Caulobacter sp. FWC2: one gene and its partner. The protein of the gene in region 1 interacts with the protein of each later gene in a pairwise test. Links are inferred from orthologs where the notes say so. Each region holds a gene or a part of one and is shown on either strand. Other genes may lie near its edges.

What was found.
Region 2: the proteins of sfsA (region 1) and CSW62_RS01465 interact in binary tests that used the Escherichia coli proteins (3 or more experiments, as listed by UniProt). The link is inferred for Caulobacter sp. FWC2 from one-to-one orthologs.

What each region holds. Positions count from the first base shown.
Region 1 is NZ_PEBF01000001.1:1,080,455-1,087,828, forward strand. The notes cover bases 1,888-4,605. They hold sfsA (DNA/RNA nuclease SfsA), read right to left. Parts: upstream 3,748-4,605; coding sequence 3,028-3,747; downstream 1,888-3,027. Other genes in these bases: map (type I methionyl aminopeptidase), read right to left, coding at 1,888-2,466; CSW62_RS05190 (hypothetical protein), read right to left, coding at 2,581-2,970; CSW62_RS05200 (competence/damage-inducible protein A), read left to right, coding at 3,801-4,580; CSW62_RS05205 (helix-turn-helix domain-containing protein), read right to left, coding at 4,597-4,605. Outside these bases: CSW62_RS05175 (recombinase family protein), read right to left, coding at 1-1,002; more of map, read right to left, coding at 1,639-1,887; more of CSW62_RS05205, read right to left, coding at 4,606-4,995; CSW62_RS05215 (alpha/beta fold hydrolase), read right to left, coding at 5,396-5,659; CSW62_RS05220 (nuclear transport factor 2 family protein), read right to left, coding at 5,659-5,988; CSW62_RS05225 (helix-turn-helix domain-containing protein), read left to right, coding at 6,093-6,446; CSW62_RS05230 (DUF3008 family protein), read left to right, coding at 6,524-6,709; CSW62_RS05235 (extensin family protein), read left to right, coding at 6,712-7,374. UniProt on the Escherichia coli protein: Binds to DNA non-specifically. Could be a regulatory factor involved in maltose metabolism.
Region 2 is NZ_PEBF01000001.1:290,176-297,777, reverse strand. The notes cover bases 2,615-5,560. They hold CSW62_RS01465 (glutamate-5-semialdehyde dehydrogenase), read left to right. Parts: upstream 2,615-3,423; coding sequence 3,424-4,698; downstream 4,699-5,560. Other genes in these bases: rsfS (ribosome silencing factor), read left to right, coding at 5,448-5,560; CSW62_RS01460 (nicotinate-nucleotide adenylyltransferase), read left to right, coding at 4,664-5,314; CSW62_RS01470 (aldo/keto reductase), read left to right, coding at 2,615-3,119. Outside these bases: CSW62_RS01490 (YkgJ family cysteine cluster protein), read left to right, coding at 1-358; CSW62_RS01485 (NAD(P)-dependent oxidoreductase), read right to left, coding at 355-1,224; CSW62_RS01480 (MmcQ/YjbR family DNA-binding protein), read left to right, coding at 1,259-1,618; CSW62_RS01475 (Pr6Pr family membrane protein), read left to right, coding at 1,615-2,259; more of CSW62_RS01470, read left to right, coding at 2,280-2,614; more of rsfS, read left to right, coding at 5,561-5,879; CSW62_RS01450 (alpha/beta hydrolase), read left to right, coding at 6,008-7,420; 23S rRNA (pseudouridine(1915)-N(3))-methyltransferase RlmH, read left to right, coding at 7,417-7,602. UniProt on the Escherichia coli protein: Catalyzes the NADPH-dependent reduction of L-glutamate 5-phosphate into L-glutamate 5-semialdehyde and phosphate. The product spontaneously undergoes cyclization to form 1-pyrroline-5-carboxylate.

The DNA.
Region 1 (7,374 bases):
GTTGGCGCAGTGAAACTGGTGGACGCCATGGAAGTTGGTCAGGCGCATCGGCTTTTCGCATTGCTGACAGCGCACCACGCCACGGAACAGGTTCACGACATTGCTGGTGTCCCGACCGCCGGTCAGTCTCCGTCCATCCACCGCAGCACGAGCCCTGGCCACCAAGTCGGCGTCCACGATCTCGGGGAAATAGTTGTCGATCCGTCGTCCAGGGTCTTTGACCTTCTTGGGTGCAGCGGCCCCGACCACATAGTGGCCTTCGACCGCTTCGCTGGTCAGCAACCACCTGACCGTCGTGGCGTCCCAACCACCACCTAGCTTGCGACGCGCGCCACCCCACGACAGCACACCACGTTCGTTCAGCTCCTTCGCGATCCAGCGGCTTCCTTTGCCCTCGGCAGCGGCCTCGTAGATCATCTGGACGACCGCGATCCGATCTTCCTTCCGTATCCACGTCATGCGGTCCTCAGACAGCTCCAGCCAGCCGGGGCACTTCTTGCTGATCTTGGGACCGCCGTTACGGGCCTTTTCGATGCTGTCGTTATAGGCCTTGCTCACCCGGTCGCTGATCTTGTCCGAGTGCGCCTTGTCGGCTTGGCCTTCCAGCAGAATGCGGATCACGCTGATGGTGTCGCGCATCGTCTCCTGGGTGAAGACGTGGTTGTCCTGGGTGATGACGTTCAGGCCCTTGCGCGTCATGTCGCGCAGCCAGTCGAACAACTCCTCCCAACCCTGGCGGCTTAGCCGGTCGGTCTTTTCCGCGATCAACCAACTGCCAGGTGCGATGTCCCCGGCCCGAACCCGGTCGCTGAATTTGCCTAGCTCGCCACCATTCAGGTGCTTGCCCTTCCAGGCCGACTTGCCGAGGTCTTCAACCGTCTCGACTAGGGTCCAGCCCTTCTCGGCAATGAGGCCCATGCCGCCTTTGTACTGGCGTTCGTAGCTGTGACCGTCTTCCTGGGAAGGGGTCGAGAAGCGGATATAGATGTAGGCGTCAGTCATGCGTTCCAGCCCAGCTTTCGGGGCGGAAGCTATGTTCAGAAAACGTGTGAGTAAAGCACCCGGAACTGCTCGCGCGACTCATTGGCCAGGGCGACGCGGACATAGCCGAGCAGGGCGCTCCACGAGCTGATCACCGGTCGCTTGAAGATCTTGTCGCGGCCGGCCCGCAGCGTGGCCTCGTGCAGCAGCTTGATATCCATGGCCGCCGTCTCGCCGACGCCGGGCACGGTAGCTAGCTCCTCGATCGTCGCGCCCAGCACCGCCCCCAGCGAGCCGAAGCGGGCCAGCAGGCTCTTGGCCAGCGGTTTGACGTCGCCGCGCGGATAGGTCCGGAAGAGGTAGAGCTCCAGCAGCTCGTAGTCGGGCAGGGCCACGAAGCCGCCGAGCTTGGCGCGTGTTCGCAGCCGCTCGCGGTGGCCAGCGTGGTGGGCGTGGGCGGACTTGCGGGATCGCTTGGCGGCGGCCTGGACGGGTTCGTCCGGCGCGACGTCGGAAACGACCAGGGATGTGACGCTGACCATGCCGCCCCTCGACCTCAGGGGAGCATCTTGGCGGTATCGCGCCAGGGTTGTCTAGAGGGGCAATGCGTCCTTCGAGGCGCGCTCGCTTAGCGGGCCTCGAAGGACGCCGTGAAGCTCAGCCCAGGATCGGCGGCTGGAACAGCCCGGCCGGCGAGGCGGTAAAGATCTCGTAGCCGTCTTCCGTGACACCGATGGAGTGCTCGCACTGGGCCGACAGCGACTTGTCGCGGGTCACGGCGGTCCAGCCGTCGTTCAGCACCTTCACCGCCGGCTTGCCCAGGTTCACCATCGGCTCGACGGTGAAGAACATGCCGGGCTTGAGCACGGCGCCCTGGCCGGGACGGCCGAAGTGCAGGATGTTCGGGGCGTCGTGGAACACGCGGCCCAGGCCGTGGCCGCAGAAGTCGCGGACGACCGAGCAGCGCTGGGCCTCAACGTAAGACTGGATGGCGTGGCCGATGTCGCCCAGCGTGGCGCCCGGCTTCACGGCGTCCAGGCCGCGCTTCATGCCCTCATAGGTGATCTCAACCAGGCGACGGGCGCGCGGACCCACCTCGCCGACGCCGTACATGCGCGAGGTGTCGCCGTGCCAGCCGTCGACGATGACGGTGACGTCGATATTGACGATGTCGCCTTCCTTCAGGCTCCAGTCGCCAGGAATGCCATGGCAGACCACGTGATTGCGCGAGATGCAGACCGTCTTGGGGTAGCCGCGATAGTACAGGCAGGCCGGCAGGGCGCCATGATCCAGGATGAACTCGCGGGCCAGGGTGTCCAGGTGATCCGACGACACGCCCGGCTGCACGTGCGGGATTAGCATGTCCAGGCACTCGGCCGCCAGCTTGCCGGCCTTGCGCATGCCCTCGAAGTCGGCGGCCGTGTGGATCTTGATCTGGCCCGTGCGGGTTTCGGCTTCGATCTCGAGGGTGTCGTCTAGGGTCATGCTCTGCTCGGGCGTCGCCGCCGCGTTTCGGGCGGCGATCTGGTCGGCTGAAGGGGCGTATCTGCCTATCGTAGCACAGATTTCAACCCCAAGCCCGCTTTCAATGGCCCGCCTTCACCGAGGATTGATCCGTCGCACCGTGTCCGTGGCCGGGCGGATCTCCTTGACGAAGGCCGCGTCCAGGGTCGTGGGCTTGTCGCGGCGCACGTGGCAGACGCCCTTGTAGCGCGTCACCCGGCCGGTCTCCTTCTCGGTCAGGTCCGCCGTGAACTTGACGTCCCATTCGCCGGGCTTGCCCGTCGAGACAGGGTCCATGTCGTTGGAGGTGACGCTGGAGATCGTCTTAAGGCCGAAGCGGTCCTCCAGCTTTCCGGTGCAGGCCTTGAAGGCGAAGATCGCCCGCAGACCCGTCATCATGCCGCTTTCGGACTTGCCGGGCTCGCTAGGGCCGCACCCACACAGGGCGAGCGTCAGAACGGCCAGGGCCAGGACAGTCTTCTTCATGCGATCCCCACAGTTCGCGAGCCCGGACGGGGTAGCGAAATGCGAGCGAATTGCAGCTTAAATCGCTGTTAGGTGCGCGTTGCTCCAACGGATCCGCCGCGTGATCCGAACGGCCTCGGTGCTCATGGCGCAGGCGTAGACCAGCACCTCGACGCCCGCCTTGGCCGCGGCGTCCAGGCCGGCCGTGAATTTCGGGTCGAGGTCGGCGCAGGCCTGGAAGGTCTCGCAGTCCTCGCGCTGGACGACGAACAGCACCACGGCGCGGTGGCCTTCGGCGACCTGGGCGGCCAGGTCGGACAGGTGGCGTGTCGAGCGCTCGGCCTTGCAGTCGGGGAACTCGGCCAGGCCCGGCGTGCGGCTGAAGTGACAGTTTTTGACCTCCAGCCAGCAGGGCGGGCGGTCCTCGTGGGTCAGCAGGAAGTCGACGCGGCTAGCCTCGGCGTACTTCACCTCGGGGCGGATGGTCGCGTAACCGGTCAGTTCCGGAATGGCGTCCGCCGCCAGCGCTTCGGCGACCAGCCGGTTGGGCAGCAGGGTGTTGACGCCGACCAGCGCATTGCCTTGCTCGACGCATTGCAGGGTCCAGGCCAGCTTGCGCTTGGGATCGTCCGACCACGACACCCAGGCGCCCTGGCCGGCGTCCTTCACCCCCAGCATGGCCCCCGGATTGGGGCAGTGAGCGGTGATCTCCCGTCCGTCGTCCAGTATGAGGTCGGCGAAGAAGCGCTTGTAGCGACTGACTAGCCGGCCATGAACGAGCGGTTGCGGGAGCAGCATGCTGGGCCTAAGTCGGAGAACAAGAGCGACAGGCGATGTAAGGGATCAAACGCATGACCACCACCCAAGGCAGGGTTGGCGAGCGCGTGACAGCCGCCGTGATGATCATCGGCGACGAGATCCTCTCGGGCCGGACCCAGGACGTGAACCTGTCGGCCATTGCCAAGTACCTGGCGACCTACGGCGTCGACCTGTGCGAGGCCCGCGTGGTCCCGGACATCGAGGACGAGATCATCGCCGCGGTCAACGCGCTGCGGAGCCGCTACGACTACGTCATCACCACCGGCGGCATCGGCCCGACCCACGACGACATCACCGCCGACTCGATCGCCAAGGCCTTTGGCGTCACGGCCCCCGAGCATCCCGAGATCATGGCCATGCTGCGCGAGCGCTGGGGCGAGCCCAACGCCGCCCGCCGCCGCATGGCCCACGTGCCGGAAGGCGGCAGCCTGGTGAAGAACCCGGTCCAGGGTCCGCCCGGCTTCCAGAAGGACAATGTCTTCGTACTGGCGGGCGTGCCGGCGATCATGCGCGGCATGCTGGAGGACGTCGGCCCGCGCCTGCGCACCGGCGCCGTGGTGCTGGCCAAGACCGTGCGCGTCACCGGCACGGGCGAGGGCGCGATCGCCGCGCCGCTGGAAGCGGTGGCCAAGGCCCATCCGGAGATGTCGCTGGGCAGCTATCCGTTCTTCAGCCCGCCGGACGTCTACGGCGCCAACCTCGTGCTGCGCGGCCGCGACGCCGCCGAACTGGACGCGGCGGTCGCCGAACTCATCGCCGCCCTGACCGAGGCCAAGGCGCAAAACATCGAGCTGCTGGCCGATCCGGCCTAAAGGTTAGCGGAGGGCGCTAGTCCTCGCCGGCGATGGCCTTGGCCAGGTCCACCAGATGCTTGCGCATGCCGGTGGACGCGATCGCCACGTAGGACCGCGCCAGTTCCGGGCCGCCGGGCAGCGACCAGAACTGGGCCATCTCGTTGGCCAGGTCGGCGGCGGTGGTGTCCGCCTCTTCCGGATCGTCCAGGCCCTCGAAGAAGAAGCCGATCGGCGTCTTCAGGAACATGGCGGTGGCCTGCAGCTTGCTGGCGCTGATCCGGTTGGACCCGCCCTCGTACTTCTGCACCTGCTGGAAGGTCAGTCCTAGCGCGTCGGCCAGGGATTGCTGGGAATAGCCCAAATCCTTGCGGCGCATGCGCAGGCGACGACCGACATGAATGTCGACGGGATCAGGGGTCTTGTCTTCAGCCATGCTCACAAACTCGGACGCGACGGTGGGGGAGGAAACGACTCATCGAGTGGCGATACGCGAACGCCATGCTGATCTTGAGCGGAGTCGAGGTCCCAAGAAACGTATAATCTATGCGAAATGTCGTATTCACGCACGGCGGGAAGACCCTCGCGGCGTACGCCTTTCGGTCACATCGCGCGGTGCGGGTTTCGAGTTCGAGCTGCAACCGCTCCCGCGCCGGGCGTCTGTCGATGGTAGGGACGGTGGGACTCGAACCCACACGGATTGCTCCAACGGATTTTAAGTCCGGTGCGTCTACCATTTCGCCACGTCCCCATGCCCGTGGCGTAGGGGTTTTCGGCCGCGATCACAAGGCGGTGGCCGATCTGAAGTCCAGGAGCTCCGCGAGCCGTAGATGGGTTCAGCGCCGCCCGTGGGTCTCCAGGAGCGACAGAACGGAGCGGTTGAAGGCCGCCGGCGCCTGCCACGGCGCGAAGTGGCCGCATCCGGCCAGGACCTCCAGTTCCGCCCCGGGAATGGCGCGCGCGATCCAGGCGGCATGGGTTGGAAGGATGAACGCGTCGTGCTCAGCCGGGGCGATCCTGACCGTCGCGCGGCCAGCGCCCTTTGTGCCGGCGGTGACCACGGCGCGGACGCCTTCGAATTCACGGTGATCGGCGGACATCAGGCGATCTCCAGGCCTGAAATGGCCTCGCCGTCCAGCTTGAAGCGGAAGGCGAAGGGGAGGGGGCTGCCCGGGAAATCGCCGGCGGTGGTCCCATCGACGATCAGCGCGCCGTCATCTTCCTCGCGCCAGGCTTCGGGGGTGAAGACCGCGCGCGCGGCGATGGTCGCCGACTGGATCCAGGGCCTGATCTCGGCGTGCCCGCGATGCTCGCGCGCCTCGTCCTTGACGACGGCGTCGGGGGCGAAGGCGGCGAGCATGCCGTCGACGTCAAGGCGGGCGTTGGCTTCCACATAGGCGGCGATGGGGCGGGGGAGGTTGGTGGACACCGAGGGTCTCCGGGTCAAGGTTGCTGTCCGACCCAAACTGTGAACACCCTCCCGAAATGACAAGAACGGACGAAAAAGTAAGGTACGCACCTGAAAGTAAGCGGGTGGCCTATACGGCGGATACCGCGTCGCTGAGCATCCAGAATGTCATCCGGGTGCTGGAAGGGCGGTGGAAGCTGGTGATCCTGTTTCAGCTGTTCGGCGGCCGGGTGCAGCGGTTCTCGGATCTGGAGCGCGCCATCCCCGGCGTGTCCCAGAAGATGCTGATCCAGCAACTGCGACAGCTGGAGGCCGATGGGGTGGTGACGCGGATCGTCCACCCGCAGGTGCCGCCGAAGGTCGAGTACCATCTCACCGCGTGGGGACAGTCGCTGTGCCCCGCTCTGGACGCCCTGCTGGTCTGGGCCGAGACCGCGCCCGCCGAGCAGCGCGCGCGGTTGATCTCCGAGGGTCAGTAGAGGGGCGTCGCCCCGGCTCCGCGACACCGAATTTCTGATCGTGCGTTGACTGGTGTGAAAGCCAGGAGACCTGAACCATGCCCGCCAAATCCGCCGCCCAGCAAAAGGCCGCCGGCGCCGCCCTCTCCGCCAAGCGCGGCGACACGCCCAAGAGCGAGCTCAAGGGCGCGTCCAAGTCGATGCTGTCGATGAGCGAGAAGCAGCTCGAGGACTTCGCCCACACCCAGCGCAAGGGTAAGCCCGAGCACGCTGACGACCGGTGAGGTTGCCGCGCCCTCGCCTCGCCGCCCTGACGCTGCTGCTCGGCTGCGTCGCCTGTCAGCCCCTGGCCGATCTCGGCTTCGATCGCCGACCGGTCTACATCAGCGAGCCGATCGATGGCTCCACGCGCGGGCGGCTGTTGAACGCGGTGGGCGAGCCACAGGCCTGCAAGGCGTGGTTGGCGACGGCGGGGCTAAGCTTCCGGCCGGTCGCGGACCGGACTGAGGGGAGCTACTGCCAGGTGACGGGGGCCGGAAACCTGGTCGACGCCACGCCCAGGATCGATGCTTCCCTGTCCCCGGCGCGACCGATGATGGCCTGTGACCTCGCCGCAGCCGTGGCCATCTGGCGGCGGCAATCGGTAGGGCCGGCCGCCCGGGAACTGTTGGGCTCTGAGGTTCGCCAGATCGACCATCTGGGAGTCTACGCCTGTCGTGGCGTCGGCGATCCGATCACCGGCCGGCCCAGCGCCCACGCGCGAGCCGAGGCCATCGACATCGCCGGCTTTCGCCTGACCAACGGCCGGCGCATCACGGTCGACAAGGACTGGGACGGGCAGGGGGCCGAGGCGGCCTTCCTGCGCCGGGTGCGCGACGACGCCTGCCGGGTGTTCGGCGTCACCCTGTCGCCAGACTACAACGCCGCTCACGCCAACCACCTGCATTTG
Region 2 (7,602 bases), 790 kb from region 1 along the record:
GGGCTTCATGTGCCTGTGGATCACGTCCGAGAAGCTGGGCGACGCCTGGCGGCCCGACAAGGCCGGCTTCGTGATGTACAGCGACCGCGACGGCAAGCGCCTTAATGTGGTCGTCGACGCCGGCAAGCCCGCCAGCTGGCGGCGCGAGCCGTACTATTCCTACATCAAGAACATGTCCCGCCGGGCCCTGGACGGCTACGAGCTGGTGGTCTGCATCGGCGACCGCCGCATCGTGGTGTTTCCGACCGAGGAGATCGACCTGGGCGTCCTGCCGCCCGACCGCAAGCTGGTCAGCGGCTATGTCGAACGCGACGGCGGCCTGACGCCGTTCGCCATGGTGCTGTCTGACGCGCACTAGGCGCGTTGGAAGTTGGGTCGGAACGCTCTCGGCGCCCACCCGAAGTCCCGCGTCGCCGCCGCGCTGTCGAAGGTCAGGTCCTGGCCCATCCGCGCGCCCATGGCGACGGTCGCGCCCGGATAGAACGGCTTGGCCAGCCGCATGATCAGGCCGAAAAGCCAGGTCGGCATCGGCAGGCTGCGAGGTCGCTTTCCAAGCCCTTCGAAGATCCGGTCGACCATCAGGCGATAGGTCACCGTCTCGCCGCCCACCAGGTCATAGGCGAGGTTTCTCGTCGCCGGCGCATGGGCCGCCGCCAGGGCCCCGGCGGCAAGGTCCTCGGCATGGACCGGCTGGCGCAGGCCCGCGCCGTCGCCCGACAGCGGCATGACGTGGAAACGGCGGATCAGGCGGGCGATGCGGCTGACGTTCTCGTCGTGGCCCTCGTCATAGATCAGGGTCGGCCGCAGGATCGTCCAGGCGACGCCATGCTCGGCGCACCACTGTTCGACCGCGGCCTCGGCCTGCGCCAGCTTCCCCGCCACCGCCCGCTCGCCCTCGTCCGGCGAGTCGACCTTGGTGAAGCGGCTGGTCGAGGAGAAAGCGATCAGCCGCTCCATGCCCCGGCTTTTCAGCGCCGGCAGCGCCGTCGGCAGCAGCCAGATCGGCGACAGGGCGAACACTGTCGCCGCCACCGGCAGGCGCTCGTCCAGGTCGGCGCCCTTCAGGTCGCCGCCGATCCAGCAGGTCTCCTCGACCGGCGGACGACGGCTGAACGCCGTGGGGTCCAGGTTCTCGGCCTTCAGCCGCGCCAGCAGGTGGCCGCCGATCAGGCTGGTCGCGCCCAGCACCAGGACCGGCGTCTTCAGGGTGTTCTCAGCGTCCATTCCCCTCATATAGTCGCGCTGAGGTGAGGAGCCCATGACCTACGACGACGTCAGAGCGTTCGCGTTCAAATTGCCCGGCGTCGAGGACGGCACGGCCTATGGCCGGCCCTGTCTGAAAGCGCACGACAAGTTCCTGACCCGGCTGTTCGAGGACGGCGAGAGTCTGGTCTGCCCGGCCGTGCCGTTCGACGAGCGCGAGATGCTGGTCGAGGCCGAGCCGGACGTCTTCCATTTCACCGACCACTTCAAGAACTACCCCTACGTCCTGGTCCGCTTGCCCCTCGCCCATCCGGGCACGGTCGAGCGGCTGGTCACCCGGCAGTGGCGCGCGACCGCGCCCAAGAAGGTGCTGAAGGCCTGGGACGAGGCCCATCCGACGGAGACCGCATCTTGAAAGCCTGGCGCATCCTGATCGCCGCCGTCGCCTGCCTGGGCCCCGCCCTGCAGTACGGCCTGATGGTCTATGACGAGACCCTGGTCTCGGCCACCGTGAAGTCGGTCGAGTTCTTCAGCTACTTCACCATCCTGTCGAACATGCTGGCCGCCGGGGCGCTCACCGCTCCGCTGGTCGCGCCCGCCAGCGCCTTCGCCGCCTGGGCCGAACGCAGCGGCCCGCGCGCGTCGATCGCCACCTACCTCACCATCACCGCGGTGGTCTATCACACCCTGCTGGCCTGGCAGTGGCATCCGCAGGGCCTGCGGTTGGTCTCCGACACGATCCTGCACACCATCACCCCCGCCGCCTATCTGGTCGACCTGGCCCTGCGCGGCGGCCAGGGCCGGCCCCGATGGATCGTCGCCGCCAAGGCCATGGCCTTTCCGGCCCTGTTCGGCCTCTGGACCCTCCTCCATGGCGCGCTGTCGGGCTTCTATCCATACCCGTTCATGAACGTCGCCAAGCGCGGCTATCCGGCCGTGGTGTTGACCATGGTCGAGATGAGCCTGTTCTTCGCTCTGGTCGCCGTGGTCTTCATCGGCCTCTCGCGCGTTCGAGCCAAGGTGGCGCTGGGCAAGCCAGCGCCTATATCGGCCTGATCGTTTTTCCGGAGTTCTCCATGTCCAAGCTCGTTCCCGCCATCCGCTCGGGCGACGTCCTGATGCCCGCCCTCGGCTTCGGCACCTGGCAGCTGGAGAACGGTACGGCCACGCCCCTGGTCGAGAAGGCCCTGGAGGTCGGCTATCGCCACATCGACACCGCCCAGATCTACGGCAACGAGCGCGACGTCGGCGCCGCGATCAAGGCCAGCGGCGTCAAGCGCGACGAGATCTTCCTGACCACCAAGGTCTGGATCGACAAGTTTCACGACGGCGACCTGCAGCGCTCGGCCGAGAAGAGTCTGGAGCGCCTGGGCGTCGACCATGTCGACTTGCTGCTGCTGCACTGGCCCAAGCCCGACGTGCCGCTGGCCGAGACCCTGAAGGCGCTGAACGAGGTCCAGTCGCGCGGCCTGACCCGCGCCATCGGCCTGTCGAACTTCCCCTCGGCCCTGCTGGAAGAAGCCTCGCGGCTGTCGGAAGCCCCGATCGCCAACGACCAGGTCGAGTACCACCCCTACCTGTCGCTCAAGACCCTGAAGGCCAAGGCCGACGCGCTGGGGACATCGATCACCGCCTGGTCGCCCCTGGCCCAGGGCAAGGTCGCCCAAGACCCGGTACTGGTCGAGATCGGCGCCGCCCACGGCAAGACCCCCGGCCAGGTCACCCTGCGCTGGATCATCCAGCAGGGGATCATCGCCATCCCCCGCACCAAGAACCCGGCCCGCATCGAGGAGAACTTCGACATCCTCGACTTCAACCTGTCCGACGACGAGATGACCCGGATCCACGCCCTGGCGCGGCCGGACGGGCGGATCGGGGACTGGCTGGACAAGGCTTATGCGTGGGACGCTGCGTAGGTCGCCAGACGCGACCGCGCCGTCTGGCGCCCAGGCGGATGCGAGCTACTTCGACGCGCTTCGGACGCGGGTTCGCGACCGCTCTTGAAGTCCAAGGACGTCATTCCGCGCGCCATGGCGGACGTCTGGCGTGTGCTGCACGCCGCCAGCGACATACCGGCCTGGATGGCCGGCGACTAATCCTGAGCAAGGCCGCTCCAACAAAACTCCGTCCGTTTTCAGACGAAGCCGGTTTCATCCTCCCCTGAAAGCGCCTAGGTAAGCCTCAACCTGAGCATAACTTACCAGGATTAGGACGGGGACGATGGACGACGCGGGCGTCAGCTTGCAGGCGACGATGGCGGGGATGGGCCGGACGGCTCGCGAGGGCGCGCATGCGCTCCGCCTCGCCACGCCAGAGCAGCGCACGGCCGCCATCCAGGCCATGGCCGCCGCGATCCGGCAGGACGCTGTCGCCATCCTGACCGCCAACGCCAAGGACCTGGGCCGCGCCGAGGCCAACGGTGTCTCCGGCCCGATGCTGGACCGCCTGGCCCTCGACGAAGCGCGGCTGGAAGACGTCGCCGCCGGGGTCGAGGCGGTGGCCGCCATCCCCGATCCGGTCGGCGTCGCCACCTCGCGCTGGACGCGGCCCAACGGCCTGGACATCAGCCGCGTTCGCACCCCGATCGGCGTGATCGCCATGATCTATGAGAGCCGCCCGAACGTGACCGCCGACGCCGCGGCGCTGTGCGTGCGCTCGGGCAATGCGGTGATCCTGCGCGGCGGGTCGGAGTGCATCCACTCCAACCTCGCGCTTCACGCTTCGATAGAACGCGGTTTGAAGGCCGCTGGCCTTCCCGCAGCCGCCGTCCAGATCGTCAGGACCCCCGACCGCGCCGCCGTCGGCGCCATCCTCGCGGGCCTGGACAAGGCCATCGACCTGATCATTCCGCGCGGCGGTAAGAGCCTCGTCGCCCGCGTCCAGGCCGAGGCCCGCGCCCCGGTTCTGGGCCACCTAGAAGGGCTGAACCACGTCTTCGTCCACGCGGCCGCCGACGTGAAGAAGGCCGTCGACATCGTCGTCAACGCCAAGCTGCGGCGGGTGTCGGTCTGCGGCTCGGCCGAGACCCTGCTGGTCGACAAGGCCGCCGCCGAACGCCTGCTGCCGCCGATCGCCGACGCCCTGATCCGGGCCGGCTGCGAACTCCGTGGTGACACGGCTGCGCGCGCCATCGAGCCGACGATGAAGAAGGCGACCGCCGAGGACTGGACCACCGAGTACCTGGCCCCGATCCTGGCCGTGGCCGTGGTCGACGGCGTGGTCGGCGCGGCCAGGCACATCGCGGCCTACGGCTCGGGCCACACCGACGCGATCGTCACCGAGGACGCCGGCGCCGCCGACGCCTTCGTGGCGGAGGTCGACAGCGCCATCGTGCTGGTCAACGCCTCGACCCAGTTCGCCGACGGCGGCGAGTTCGGCTTCGGGGCCGAGATCGGCATCGCAACCGACAAGCTACATGCCCGCGGCCCGGTTGGGGCCGAGCAACTGACGACGTTCAAATATGTGGTTCGCGGGACCGGCCAGACTCGTCCCTGAGGCCGGCCGGCCCAACGCTCAGCGTCTTGGCTTCCACCTGGAGCCGGGCATGCGCGTCGGCCTGTTCGGCGGCAGCTTCAACCCGGCGCACGAGGGCCATGCCCACGTGGCCGAGACGGCCATGCGCCGCCTGGAGCTGGACCGCGTCATCTGGCTGGTGTCGCCGCAGAATCCGCTGAAGTCCTCCCACGAGACCCGCCCCGTCGCCGAACGGATGGCCAATGCCCGCCGCTGGGCGCGCGGCTCGGGCATGATCGTCTCCGACGCCGAGACGCGCCTTGGCTCGCAGTACACGATCGACACCCTGAGAGTGCTGCGGGCGCGCTATCCTGGGGTGAAGTTCGTCTGGGTGATGGGCGCCGACAGCTTGGCCACCTTCCATCGCTGGCGCGGCTGGACCCAGATCATGCGCGAGGTTCCGGTCGCCGTGATCTCCCGCCCGTGGATCGCGCTGAAGGCCCGCACCTCGCCGGCCGCCCGCCGCTTCGCCTTCGCCCGCTGGCCCGCAAGCGCCGCCGCCAAGCTGCCGGACGCCAAGTCGCCGGCCTGGGTGTACCTGACCGGACCGCTGAACTTCGCCTCGTCGACGGCCATGCGGGCGAGGCAAAAGGGCTGAGGGCCAAGCTTTCTGGCGTTGCGCGAACGCCTCAGGGCCGCTGGCGAATCGCCGTTCGGCCATCACCCCCTCACTTCCGGCTCAATTCCGTGCTATGGAAGATATCCACAGCGAACCCATAAGGAGCAATCCGCTGCGTAGCGACCCCGCGCTTAGTGCGCACGAAGGCCTGGCCGGCGCCGAGTCCTCGACTGAATCCCAGGGCCTGAATCTGCCCCTCGACCTCAAGGCGCTGGAGCGCCTGATCCTGGAACGTCTGGATGACGACAAGGCCCAGGACATCGTCCACATCGACTTGGCGGACAAGAGCTCGGTCGCCGACAGCCTGATCGTGGCGTCGGGCCGCTCGCACCGTCACGTCGGCGCGCTGGCCGACCACCTGCTGCGGGCGCTGAAGGAAAACGGCTACGGCAGGGCGAAGGTCGAAGGCCTGCCGCACTGCGACTGGGTGCTGATCGACGCCGGCGACGTCGTGGTCCACCTGTTCCGCCCCGAAGTGCGCACCTTCTACAACATCGAGAAGATCTGGGCGGTCGACGCCCCGCACCGCACCGCGGCGAACTGATCTTAAGGCTCGGCGACGGTCCCCCATTCAGCGGGGCCGTCGCGGCGACCGCTATCCCCTCATGACGAAACCTTAAGCTGCGCCGGCGCGTGCAGCCGTAGATGATGCGCGTCTGTGTGGGGAACTTCATGACATCCAAGATTTTCGCGGCCGCCGCGTTCGGGCTCGCCGTGCTAGCCGGCGCGCCCTCGGCGTTCGCCGCCGCCGATCCGTCGTCCCCTGACGCCTTCCAGCCCTGTACCGACGCCCGAGGCGACCTGGCCGGCAGCCTGTGCGCCCGCTTCGAGACGCCGCTGGCCGCCGCCTTTCCGGCTCTGGGTCGCGCCAGCCTGTTCGTGCGGCGCTTTCCCGCCGAAGGCCCCTCGCGCGGCCAGGCCTGGCTGATCGCGGGCGGCCCCGGGGAGTCCGGCGCCAGTTTCTATCCGCTGCTGAAGACCTTCCGGGCGGCGCTGCCTGGCTACGATCTGATCATCCCCGACCATCGCGGCGCCGGCTTCTCCACGCGCCTGTGCCCGACCGAGGAGAGCCCCGACAGCCCAGGCGGTGCCGCCCTGCGCGGCGCGGAATGGGCAACTTGCCTGCCGACGCTGAACACCCCGCGCGCCAAGGCCTTCACCATCACCAACGCCGCGCGCGACCTCTCGGCGCTGATGGCCCGCTACGGCGACGACAAGCCGACGCTGCTCTACGGCGTCTCGTACGGCACTCAGCTTGTCCTGCGCACCCTGGCGGTCGCCCCGCCCAGGCGGCTGGACGGCGTGATCCTCGACTCTCTGGTCCCGCCGGAGGACACGAAGACGCTCGACCTTAGCCACCGCTCGGTCGTCGTTGATGGGGTCGGCCGTCAGGTCCTGGCCCAGTGCGACGCCGACGCCGCCTGCCGCGCCCGCCTCGGCGGCTCGGCGGTGATGGCCTACCGCCAGGTCGTGCAGGATCCGAAGCTGGCGGCCCTGGTCCCTGGCGGCAAGCCCAAGCTGTTCTTCGGCGCCCTGCTGGACGCACCGGCCCTGCGCGCCCGCATCCCCGATCTTATCGCCGCCTTGCGCGCCGGCGACGCCAAGCCGCTGGAAAGGGCCGAGGCCGACCTGGAAGCCTTCGGCGCACCGTTCGGAGCCTACCCGCAGTCGCCACCGTCGATTCCCCTGGTGGCCCTGATCAGCGCCTCGGAAAACAACGCCCGCCCCGCCATGACCAAGGCCGATGTCGAGGCGGAGGCCAAGGTCCTTCTGTTCGTCAGCAGCCTGCCCGGCCAGCTGGTCGGCGGCGCGGCCGACGCCTATCCGCGCGACGCCTGGTTCGGAAAGCGCCCCGCCAAGCTGCCGCCCACCCTGGTGCTGCAAGGCGACATGGATCCGAAGACGCCTTATGCCGGCGCCGCGGCCCAGGTCGGGGCGCTGAAGGCGGCGGGACCGATCGCGTTGACCACCGTCAAGGGCGGACCGCACTTCCTGGCCTTCACCGCGCCGGACTGCTTTGTCACAGCCACCAGGGCTTTCGTGGCGACGAAACGGCCCGGCCGTGGCACATGCTCGGTGAAATGAAGATCACCATCCTCACCGTCGGAAAGCTTGGCCGCATGGTCGAGGCGCAGCTGGCCGTGGACTATGCGTCCCGCGCCACCGCGTCCGGCCGCGCCCTGGCGCTGGGCCCGGTCGAGATCGTCGAGGTCGAGGCCCGCAAGCCCGGCAAGGCGGCCGAGGCCGAAGTGCTGCGCCCGCACCTG